3 regions of the Priestia sp. ST2 genome follow, and region 3 is predicted to be linked to each of the others. Evidence: riboswitches for the same ligand, from Rfam matches in the RefSeq annotation. Region 3 holds a riboswitch; each other region holds the start of a gene.
The links. Region 3 has a riboswitch for S-adenosylmethionine ahead of metE (5-methyltetrahydropteroyltriglutamate--homocysteine S-methyltransferase). Riboswitches for the same ligand answer to the same signal wherever they lie in the genome.
Positions count from the first base shown of each region.

Region 1: it holds a riboswitch for S-adenosylmethionine, as region 3 does, so the genes downstream of both, AC0KUU_RS21780 (methionine ABC transporter ATP-binding protein) here and metE (5-methyltetrahydropteroyltriglutamate--homocysteine S-methyltransferase) in region 3, are expected to answer to the same signal.
Region 2: it holds a riboswitch for S-adenosylmethionine, as region 3 does, so the genes downstream of both, AC0KUU_RS14300 (hypothetical protein) here and metE (5-methyltetrahydropteroyltriglutamate--homocysteine S-methyltransferase) in region 3, are expected to answer to the same signal.

Region 1 covers NZ_JBVVNT010000005.1:65,941-69,220, forward strand. The annotation lists gene AC0KUU_RS21770 (MetQ/NlpA family ABC transporter substrate-binding protein) at 1-211, opposite strand, end outside; gene AC0KUU_RS21775 (methionine ABC transporter permease) at 229-897, opposite strand; gene AC0KUU_RS21780 (methionine ABC transporter ATP-binding protein) at 890-1,915, opposite strand; SAM riboswitch class I at 2,047-2,154, opposite strand; gene AC0KUU_RS21785 (thioredoxin family protein) at 2,335-2,634, opposite strand; gene AC0KUU_RS21790 (toprim domain-containing protein) at 2,649-2,999, opposite strand; gene AC0KUU_RS21795 (YusG family protein) at 3,181-3,280, opposite strand, start outside.
Region 2 covers NZ_JBVVNT010000003.1:354,501-357,780, reverse strand. The annotation lists gene AC0KUU_RS14305 (amidohydrolase) at 1-1,102, shown strand, start outside; SAM riboswitch class I at 1,165-1,266, shown strand; gene AC0KUU_RS14300 (hypothetical protein) at 1,335-1,577, shown strand; gene AC0KUU_RS14295 (M20/M25/M40 family metallo-hydrolase) at 2,046-3,280, shown strand, end outside.
Region 3 covers NZ_JBVVNT010000004.1:655,889-659,168, forward strand. The annotation lists gene metE (5-methyltetrahydropteroyltriglutamate--homocysteine S-methyltransferase) at 1-1,714, opposite strand, end outside; cobalamin riboswitch at 1,864-2,052, opposite strand; SAM riboswitch class I at 2,132-2,242, opposite strand; gene AC0KUU_RS20900 (hypothetical protein) at 2,323-2,574, opposite strand; gene AC0KUU_RS20905 (metallophosphoesterase family protein) at 3,170-3,280, opposite strand, start outside.

The sequences.
Region 1 (3,280 bases), on a different contig from region 3:
GTAAGATGTAATCTTGGAATTTTTTAATTTCTAAGTCGATTCCTTGTTTTTCTAAAATCGGTTTTGCTTGTTCTAAAATTTCAGCATGAGGCGTATTAGATGCACCCACAACAATTTTCTTTTCATCTTTTGATCCATTGTTAGATCCACATGCAGCTAATCCTACTACTAGCGCAGATGTTAGTGCTAAAGCCGAAAGCCATTTTTTCATAATAAATAATCCTCCCTTTATCTTTTATCAATTTTTGCAGTAATCGCATCTCCAATAAGTTGGATAATAAATACAATAATCAAAATTAAGATCGTAGCAGCTAGCGTTACATCATTATGACTGCGCTGGAATCCTTCTAAATATGCAAGGTTCCCAAGACCTCCAGCTCCAATCACACCCGCCATTGCCGTATAGCCGACTAGCGCAATCGTCGTTACCGTCAAACCAGAAATTAAAGCTGGCAGCGATTCAGGTAACAGCACTTTAAAGATAATAGTGCTTGTTGTTGCTCCCATTGATTTAGCAGCTTCAATAACACCTTTATCAATTTCACGCAGACCAATTTCTACAAGACGCGCATAAAATGGTGCTGCTCCCACAATTAAAGCAGGTAACGCTGCATTAGCGCCTAAAATACTTCCTACCAATGCTTTGGTAAATGGAATCAGTAAAACAATTAAAATAATGAATGGAATGGAACGAAAGATATTTACAACTGCTGACACAATGGCATATAAAGGTTTGTTTTGCCAGAGCTGTCCTTTGGACGTTAAAAATAAAAGCAAGCCCAATAAAATACCTAGAACAAACGTGGCTATAACTGAAATAGCCGTCATATATAGTGTTTCATTTGTCGCTTGAATAAAATCATCTAAAATAACGTTCGGAAATAGTTTCTCAAGCATTTGTCATTACCTCCACTTCTACCTGCTGCTCATGAATGTATGCAATGACTTTTTCAACTTCTGTTAATTCTCCGTCTAAATGAACGAACAACGTCCCGTATGAACCTGTTTGTGTATGAGAAATCTTTCCTTGCAAAATATTAATCGTTACATCAAACTGTTTTAAAATCGTTGTAATGAGCGGTTGCTCTGCTTTTCCGCCAACAAACGTAAGCTGAATAATTTGCCCGCTTGGATATAACCCCTGTACTTGTTCAATTGTTTCAAACGTTTCTTCTGGTTCAGAAATCTGTTGAACGAACCGTTTTGTAATCGGCTGCTTAGGTTTTCTGAATACTTCTAGCACTTGTCCTTCTTCTACCACTGCCCCATTTTCCATAACGGCTACCCGATGACAAATTTTACGAATAACGTGCATTTCATGAGTAATCAATACAATGGTTAACCCTAGCTTCTCATTAATATCTACTAACAGATCTAAAATGGAATCTGTCGTTTGAGGATCAAGCGCTGATGTTGCTTCATCACACAGCAATACTTTTGGGTTATTGGCTAGCGCTCGAGCAATACCAACACGCTGCTTTTGTCCACCGCTAAGCTGTGATGGATAAGCATTTTCACGCCCTTCAAGCCCGACTAACTTGATAAGCTCGTCTACTCGTTTCATTCTTTTTTCTTTTGAGATCCCTGCTATTTCTAACGGAAAAGCAATATTTTCTCGCACCGTACGCGACCACAAGATATTAAAGTGCTGAAATACCATACTAATTTCTTGTCTAGCTTTTCTGAGTTTTCCGCCTTTAATTTTTCCAATATCATTACCTGCTACTTCGACCGTTCCTGTCGTTGGTGTTTCTAACCCGTTTAGCAAGCGAATTAAAGAACTTTTCCCCGCTCCGCTATAACCAATAATTCCGTAAATTTCACCTTGGTTAACGGTTAGATTCACATTATCAACAGCTGTTATTTGACCACTTTTGGCCTGATAAATTTTTGTAACGTCTGTTAATGTAATCATATTTCTTCACCTTCTTTAGTAAAAACTTAATTATGTTAGGTTGCCCTATAGGATGAAAAAGCCGTAAAACAATTTTCCCCATCAAAAAAGCCTCTCTGCGCATGACAGAAAGGCTCGATATTTAATCCTTTCTCTCATCTTTCAAAGCACATAGCTTTGCAGGAATTGGCACCATTTCAGTTAGTCTGACGGTTGCCGGGTTTCACAGGGCTCAGTCCCTCCACCTCTCTTGATAAGAGTTCGCAACAATTATTTTGTTTTTGGGAAATATTCATTCATTTATGAACATTCATGAGTGTGATTTTAGCATGTGTCAGATAGGCTGTCAACAGGTTTTGTTCTTGGGATAATATCCCAAGATTCCAACAGCCCCAACGGTTCACTCTCTTTCAATTTCTTCATTTTAAACAAACGTTTGATTATCGAAGCTCTTCAAGTACGTGCTCGATGGAATGAAACGCATAGAGTTTTTTTACCATTTCGCCATTTTTCACTTCAATCAAACAAGGTACACTTTCAATTGAAAATATTTCTGCTTTTGAAGGCATATAATTTAAATTGCTCATTCCGATGGTCACACCGGGCAGCATCGCTTCTGCTACGGTTAACATTTTTTTTGCCAGCTGACATGTCCCGCAAAAAGGTGTATGGAAAAAGATAAACGTTCTTTGTCCTTCTTTTAACTGATCTTCAAGCTGTTTTTCGCTCCATTCTTGCATGTTGCTCATTCCTTTTATGTTAAAAATTCTGCATTAACATCGATATTGGCACTCAGTAATACTGTTGCTATGTGATGTCTAGGGGCGGCAGCAACCTCTCGGTACATTTTATCAATATATAGATGCTCTGCTTCCGGAAGCTCTCGTTTAAATTGTTTTCTTAGCTTATTCCCTGAATCATCAGAGTCAACAAGTATGTATACCTCTTTGTTAAACGTACAGTCAATAATTTCATCCAGCTTTGATAAACTAATCGTACCGTTTGTACAGATAATTTCAATTGGTTCTCGAATGATATCTTGGATACGCTTTTTATCTGATTTCCCTTCGACAATAATTACTTTTTCAATTTCAATTAGCCCCATTTTCATCACCCATAATCGTCAGTTGTATAGTAACATCATTTCTTTATGCTATACAATATTCGTTAATGTATCACAGTTCACCTGTTTTTTAAAAGAAATTTGCAAGAAAGAACTGTTTTAAAAAGCAGCTTAGGCCATATTGTTTCCATAAGACAAGAAAAACAGTGGCAGTTGCCACTGTTTAGCACCATCCTGCTTCTTCGTCGCAGTCTGTATATTTTTGCGTTTCACCTTGTTTTTGTACATCCGTATATTGATAGAACTTATTATTTTCTTGCGAA
Region 2 (3,280 bases), on a different contig from region 3:
CCGGTTTCCAGAGCTTTCAATGAAAGAATATGAAACAACTAAACGTATTAAAAAGTGGTTAAGGCACTATGATATTTCTATAGCGGATGCATTCCAATTAGACGTAGGGACAGTAGCAGAAATTGTAGGAGGAAAGCCGGGACCTACTATCGCTATTCGAGCTGATATTGATGCGCTGCCAATTGAAGAAAAAACCAATCTGCCATTTGCTTCTGAAGTGAACGGTGTTATGCACGCGTGCGGCCATGATTTTCATACGGCTTCTATAATCGGAGCAGCTATCCTTCTTAAAGAGCGTCAGCAGGAGCTTTGCGGTACGATTCGATTTATCTTTCAGCCAGCCGAAGAAACGGCTTCAGGGGCAAAAATGCTAGTTGAAAAAGGTGTGCTCGAAGGAGTGGAAGCGATATTTGGGATGCATAACAAACCGGATCTTCCTGTAGGAACCATTGGGATCAAACCGGGACCTTTAATGGCAAGCGTTGATCGTTTTGAAATTGACGTCAAAGGAGTAGGAGGTCACGCGGGTATTCCTGAAAAAACAATAGATCCGATTGCTGCTGCTGGTCAAATTGTTACTAGTTTACAAACCATTGTCAGCCGTAATCTCAGCCCCTTTCAAAATGTTGTTGTCAGCATAACTCAAATCCACGGAGGGAGCTCGTGGAACGTCATTCCTGACAAAGTAACGCTTGAAGGAACGGTGCGTACCTTTCAAGAAGAAGCGAGAGAAAAAATACCGGCTCTTATGAAACGAACTGCTGAAGGGATTGGCGCAGCTTTCGGGGCTTCAGTAGACGTTAAATGGTATCCATATCTTCCTGTAGTCAACAATGATGATAAGCTGGAAAAACTGGCTATTAAAGCGGCAGAGGATCTTAGTTATCAAGTCGTAGAAGCTGAACAATCGCCTGGAGGAGAAGATTTTGCCGTATATCAGCAGCATGTACCAGGATTTTTTGTATGGATGGGTACAGCTGGAGAATATGAATGGCACCATCCTTCTTTTTCATTAAATGAAGAGGCATTACTTGTAGCAGCTTCTTATTTTGCTAATCTAAGCTTTCATTTTTTGAATTCATTCCATTACCGAAAAAATTAAAATATTTTTATTTTTCTATTTACGCGGATGGAATTGTTTGATAAAATAAATTTTAAATTAAAAAGTTATCACGAGTGGACGAGAGATCTGGCTCTTTGACTCCACAGCAACCTACGAATGTAAGGTGCTCCTACCAGCAAAGCATGTGCTTTGGGTGATAAAACGGGTGAAAAACTCATTTTGCATCAAAGCAAAATGAGTTTTTTTTATTTTTCTAAAAGGAGAGGGTTTTATGAGTCATACAGCAGTTGCAGCACATACAGGAGAGAAAGCATTAAAGGAAGCAGTGAAATTATTAGGAAAGCATTATCAAGTAGCTTATCGTGAGTTAGAAACATTTTATGAAATTGTGGTCGAAAACCATGTTCGTACATATGCTGTAGGCATAGATATTAAAGATATACAAAAAGCAAATGAACTAGAAATTTATTCATCATGCTGTTCCAAGCTTGAGCGAGTAGGCTGTCTTTTATAGAAGAAGTCTGCTCGCGCCTCTATTTTTTAAGTGTTTTTAAATAGAAAGCATGGTTTTTGACAAGCAAAGAATCTGGTGGGTATAATCAATACTCGCTAGGTTTTAAAATTAATCATAAATTGTCGAAATTTTTACACAAATTAAAGGTTACATTCGAAATGAATTGTGGTATGTTATAAAACAAGAATATTTTATGAAAGGAGCATTGAAATGGAAATGTCTCTTGAACACGGAAACGATGCAGGAAGCGAACAGCTTATTGATCGTATCCTAGACTTTTTAGAAGATGACCAAAAGTAAAAAAGAGTGTGCGGTGCTATCCCTAGCCGCGCACTCTTTTTTTATCATGTGCGTAAAGACAGCGCCATACTATGATACATAGGGATAGGATGAAAGGGTCTCTGTCAAAGGGATTGACGAATGGTTTTGTTTGATAGAAAATTTAGAAAAAGGAAAGAGATGAAGGGTATGTCGAACAAAACATCTTTGTATCAAACAAAAGAACAGTTAAAAAAACTTGTAAGCGAATTGGTTTCTATACCTAGCGTGACAGGAACGATGGCAGAAGTGGAAATGGCTGAATCGATAGCATCGTATTTATTGAAGCTGCCTTACTTTCAAAAAAATGAGCAAGTCGAGCTTCATTCAACAGGAGACGGGCGATCGATTGTTACAGCTTTTGTTCAAGGGAAAAATACGAACAAAACAGTTGTACTAGTAAGTCATTACGATGTAGTGGATGTACAAGATTATGGACAGTGGAAAAAGGATGCTTTTCACGCTGATACATTAACACGTACTTTTTATAACCATATGGAACAAGTTCCGGCGCACGTACAAAAAGATATGATAAAAGGAGACTGGCTTTTTGGACGAGGAACGATGGACATGAAAGCAGGCATTGCCCTGCATATCAGTATGGTTGAACGAGCATGCAACGGAGAGTTTGACGGAAACATCCTGCTGCTGTCGGTACCGGATGAAGAAGTAAATTCGCTTGGGATGAGAAAAGCAGTGCCTGTTCTTTTGGAACTTGCCCGCAAACATCAGCTGGATTTTTCTCTCATGCTAAATGCAGAACCGGTGTTCAGCCGCTATCCTGGAGATCAAACGAACTATGTGTACTCAGGATCGATTGGAAAAATCATGCCAAGCTTTTTGTGTTATGGAAAAGAAACTCATGTAGGGGAACCGCTAGCTGGTTTAAATGCTAATTTACTAGCTTCTTATTTAACAAAAGAAATAGAATTAAACGTTGATTTTTGCGAAAAAGTAAGAGATGAAACGAGTCCACCTCCTACGGTGCTGATACAAAAAGATTTAAAAGAAGAGTATTCAGTTCAAGTTCCGCACTCTGCCGTTGTATTATTTAATTTATTTATGTTAAACCGCTCTCTTAAAGAAGTAACAGATCTGCTGTTGAAATCGGCTGAAAAAGCAGCTTTAAATGTAAAAAAACATTATAATAAAGCCGCTAGGCAGTACGCTGAGGGAATGGAGGGTTCATCTCTTGACGTGAACGTATGGACGTATGAAGAACTTTATACTCATGCAGTCAAACAGCACGGAGAAAAATATGTGCACGAAATGGAAGCAGCACTTTTGGCACAAGAGGAGGATGACAGAAATAAAACCATTAAATTAGTAAACTCTTTAGCTGGTTTATGTAAAGAAGCAGCTCCGATGATGGTCTTATTTTTTAC
Region 3 (3,280 bases):
CACGCACAAACGACCAGTTTAAAATCGTAATCGGACCCGTCAGCATTCCTTTAACCGGCTTATTTGTTAGAGACTGTGCGTAGACCGTTTCTTTGATCGTCATCGCCTGCTCATACGATACATCTCCGTAAATAAGCGGCGGCTTCACGCAGCGAGAACCGTAAGATTGCACCCAGCCAAACTTCGTAAACTGAAAGCCTCCTAATTTCTCACCGAAGTATTCGACCATATCCGTACGCTCAAACTCTCCGTGCACAAGGACATCTAAGCCGATGTTTTCTTGAATTTCAATCCATTTTTTTATTTCCTCGTTAATGTACGCTTCATATGCTTCATCGCTTAACTCGCCTTTACGCCATTTTAGACGCTCTTTTCGCACTTCTTTTGTTTGCGGAAAGCTTCCAATCGTGGTCGTTGGAAGAAGCGGCAGTTGAAACGCTTCTTGCTGAACGCGCTGACGTACGTCAAACGGCGCTTGTCGCTCTGCTTTATAGCTGTGCAGCTGCTTCAGCTCTTTTTGCACATCTTGACAATTTCGAAAAGATGATCCATTTAATGCTTGAATTGCCTGCTTGCTTACGCTTATTTCTTCTTCTATTGCTTCTTTTCCTTGCTGCACCGCTTTTGTTAACAGCGTAATTTCCTTTAGCTTTTCATCTGCAAAAGAGAGCGCATTTTTCAATACTGGATCAATCGTCTCTTCATTTTTCACCGTGACAGGAACATGTAGCAGACTTGATGAAGGCTGAAGAATCAAACGGTCTTTTGATACGGCTTCTTCAATTTCACTGATCGTTAAAAGCTGCTCGTCCAAATTTTCACGCCAAATGTTTCGTCCGTCAATCACTCCTGCTGCCAGCACTTTATCAGTTGGAAAACCATATTTATTAAGGGCAGTGAGATTTTCGCCTCGGTCATGCACAAAGTCTAAACCAATTCCTTCAACAGGAAGAGACACGACTTCTTTATAGTAATCAACGCTGTCAAAATACGTTTGTAAAATGACTTTTACATTCGGTGCTGCTTCCTTCAAAGCTTGATAGACTTCTTTGTAAAGCGCCAGGTCTTCTTTTGATAGCGTTGTAGCTAAAACCGGCTCATCTATTTGTACCCACTCTACTCCTTCTGCTTGCAGCTCCGCTAAGATAGTTGCATAAAGCGGAACAAATTGTTCAACTACTTCTTTAAACTCACTTTTTTTATATCCTTTTGACAGCTTCACAAATGTTACTGGACCTAAAATAACGGGCTTGCCTTCAATATTCAGCTTCTGTTTTGCTTCTTTGTAAAATTGAAGCGGGCGATTTTCTACAAGTGCCGGCGTACATTCCTCAAGCTCTGGTACGATATAGTGATAATTTGTGTTAAACCATTTTGTCATCGTAGAAGCTACCGCACCTTTTGTTCCTCGCGCGATGTCAAAATACGTTTCAAGCGATACCGGTCCCCCGTCATAATCAAAGCGCTTTGGCACTAGACCAAACATAGCGGCTGTATCTAACACGTGATCGTATAAGCTAAAATCGCCGACTGGAATCAATTCAATTCCTGCGTCACGCTGTTTTTTTAAATGCCCTAGACGAAGAGACTCAATTTCCTGCAAAAAGATATCTTTCTCTAGTTTTCCTGCCCAAAACTGCTCAAGCGCTTTTTTCCATTCTCGTTTTTCACCAATTCTTGGATAACCTAAGTTTGAACTTTTTACACTGCTCATTTTTTCCACTCCCTGTATATTTTTTATCGGTAAACTAAAAAATCTCTCTTTTCGAAATGAAAAGAGAGATGATACGCATACTTAACTAAAGTTGAGATAGCCTGTTTTTCTCAACACGTATTCCTCACTCCTCTCTATATCCCGTAGAGCTTAAGTGCATACAACAGGCAGGTCTCCTGACTTAGGTTCATCGCTTCCTATCCCTTCCCATTTCAACATGAAACAGTGGTTAATAAGTTGCTCCCCATTACAGTGGCGGGACCGCGCCGGCTTTTCACCGGTCTTCCCTTTTAAGCTGCGTACATTCGTTACACAGCACCTGATGCATTTTTATAAAATTGTTCATTCAAAACATATTCACATAAAATAAAAAGCCTCTCTATCACGAATAGAGAGGCATAGTATCTATGAAATCCTCTCTTATTTTTCAAAGCTGTACGCTTTGCAGGATGTAGCACCTTTTCAACAAGAATGTTAAATGGTTGCCGGGCTTCACAGGGCCAGTCCCTCCGCCTCTCTCAATAAGAGTTTTAATTGTTTATAATATTTTGAATGTAGAGTCATCTTAACACCTTACATTTATGCTGTCAAAAGAAATTTCAAAAAAATTAGTTTTTAGGAGGCGCTGACGCTAACTTTTGCCTTAACAATTTGTAATCATCTTTTCGGTGCGTTTCGATTAAATCTTTTGCCCCTTGGTGATATCCTGACGAATAAATGTACTCTACCGCTGTTTCGATAAGCTTTCTTTTTTCTTCGGCACACTCCCGGTCCATTAAGGGGAACAGTCTACCTAAAAGGTCATTTAAATCTTCATTGATAAAACGATCAAGTCCTTCTTGCATCTTTTCGTTTGCCATGATTGCTCCTCCATTTGCTGTGTATGTTCTAAGCCTCTATAAACAGGCATTTCACTGTAAATTTTAAGATAAAGTTAAGTCATTAAACAGTATATCAAGTGAATGTTTTTCTTTAATTACATATGTAATACAAATATATGACAAATATAGAGAATATATCATCATTCATTATCTATTATAACGTTTGACTGAGCCTTCTGCTACAAGGTTTCGTTAAGAGTTATGCACATTTTTCCAAAAGAGGTTGAGACATAACAAAATGAATCCACTCTAAAGGCAAATGGAATACATGAGCTGAATCGCTTGTGACACCGCAGTTGATTTCCGTACAAGACTTCGCTTCCCGCGGGCGGTCGCTGAGCCTCCTCGTCACATACGTTCCTGTGGGGTCTCGCCTGTTCCGCTTTTCCCGCAGGAGTCTTCGTCTTGTCCTCCAATCACCTGCTAGAAAGACCTATACACATGAAACCTACGTTTGCCTTAACAAAAAAACGAACCACTAATCACACATCTTGATCGATGATTCGTTTCACTTCGTCTAAAACCCTTTTGTTCCAGCCTCTTTTTTTGAACCTAGCTTTCTACTTTCTTGTTTTTACAAACAATTTCTTCGAGGTCGTCCAAAATCCTTCCAAAGAAGAGGACCTAAAATGTCGTACCTGCTTACAAAAAATTCTGTAAAATTATAATTATTTAAAATTAAAGG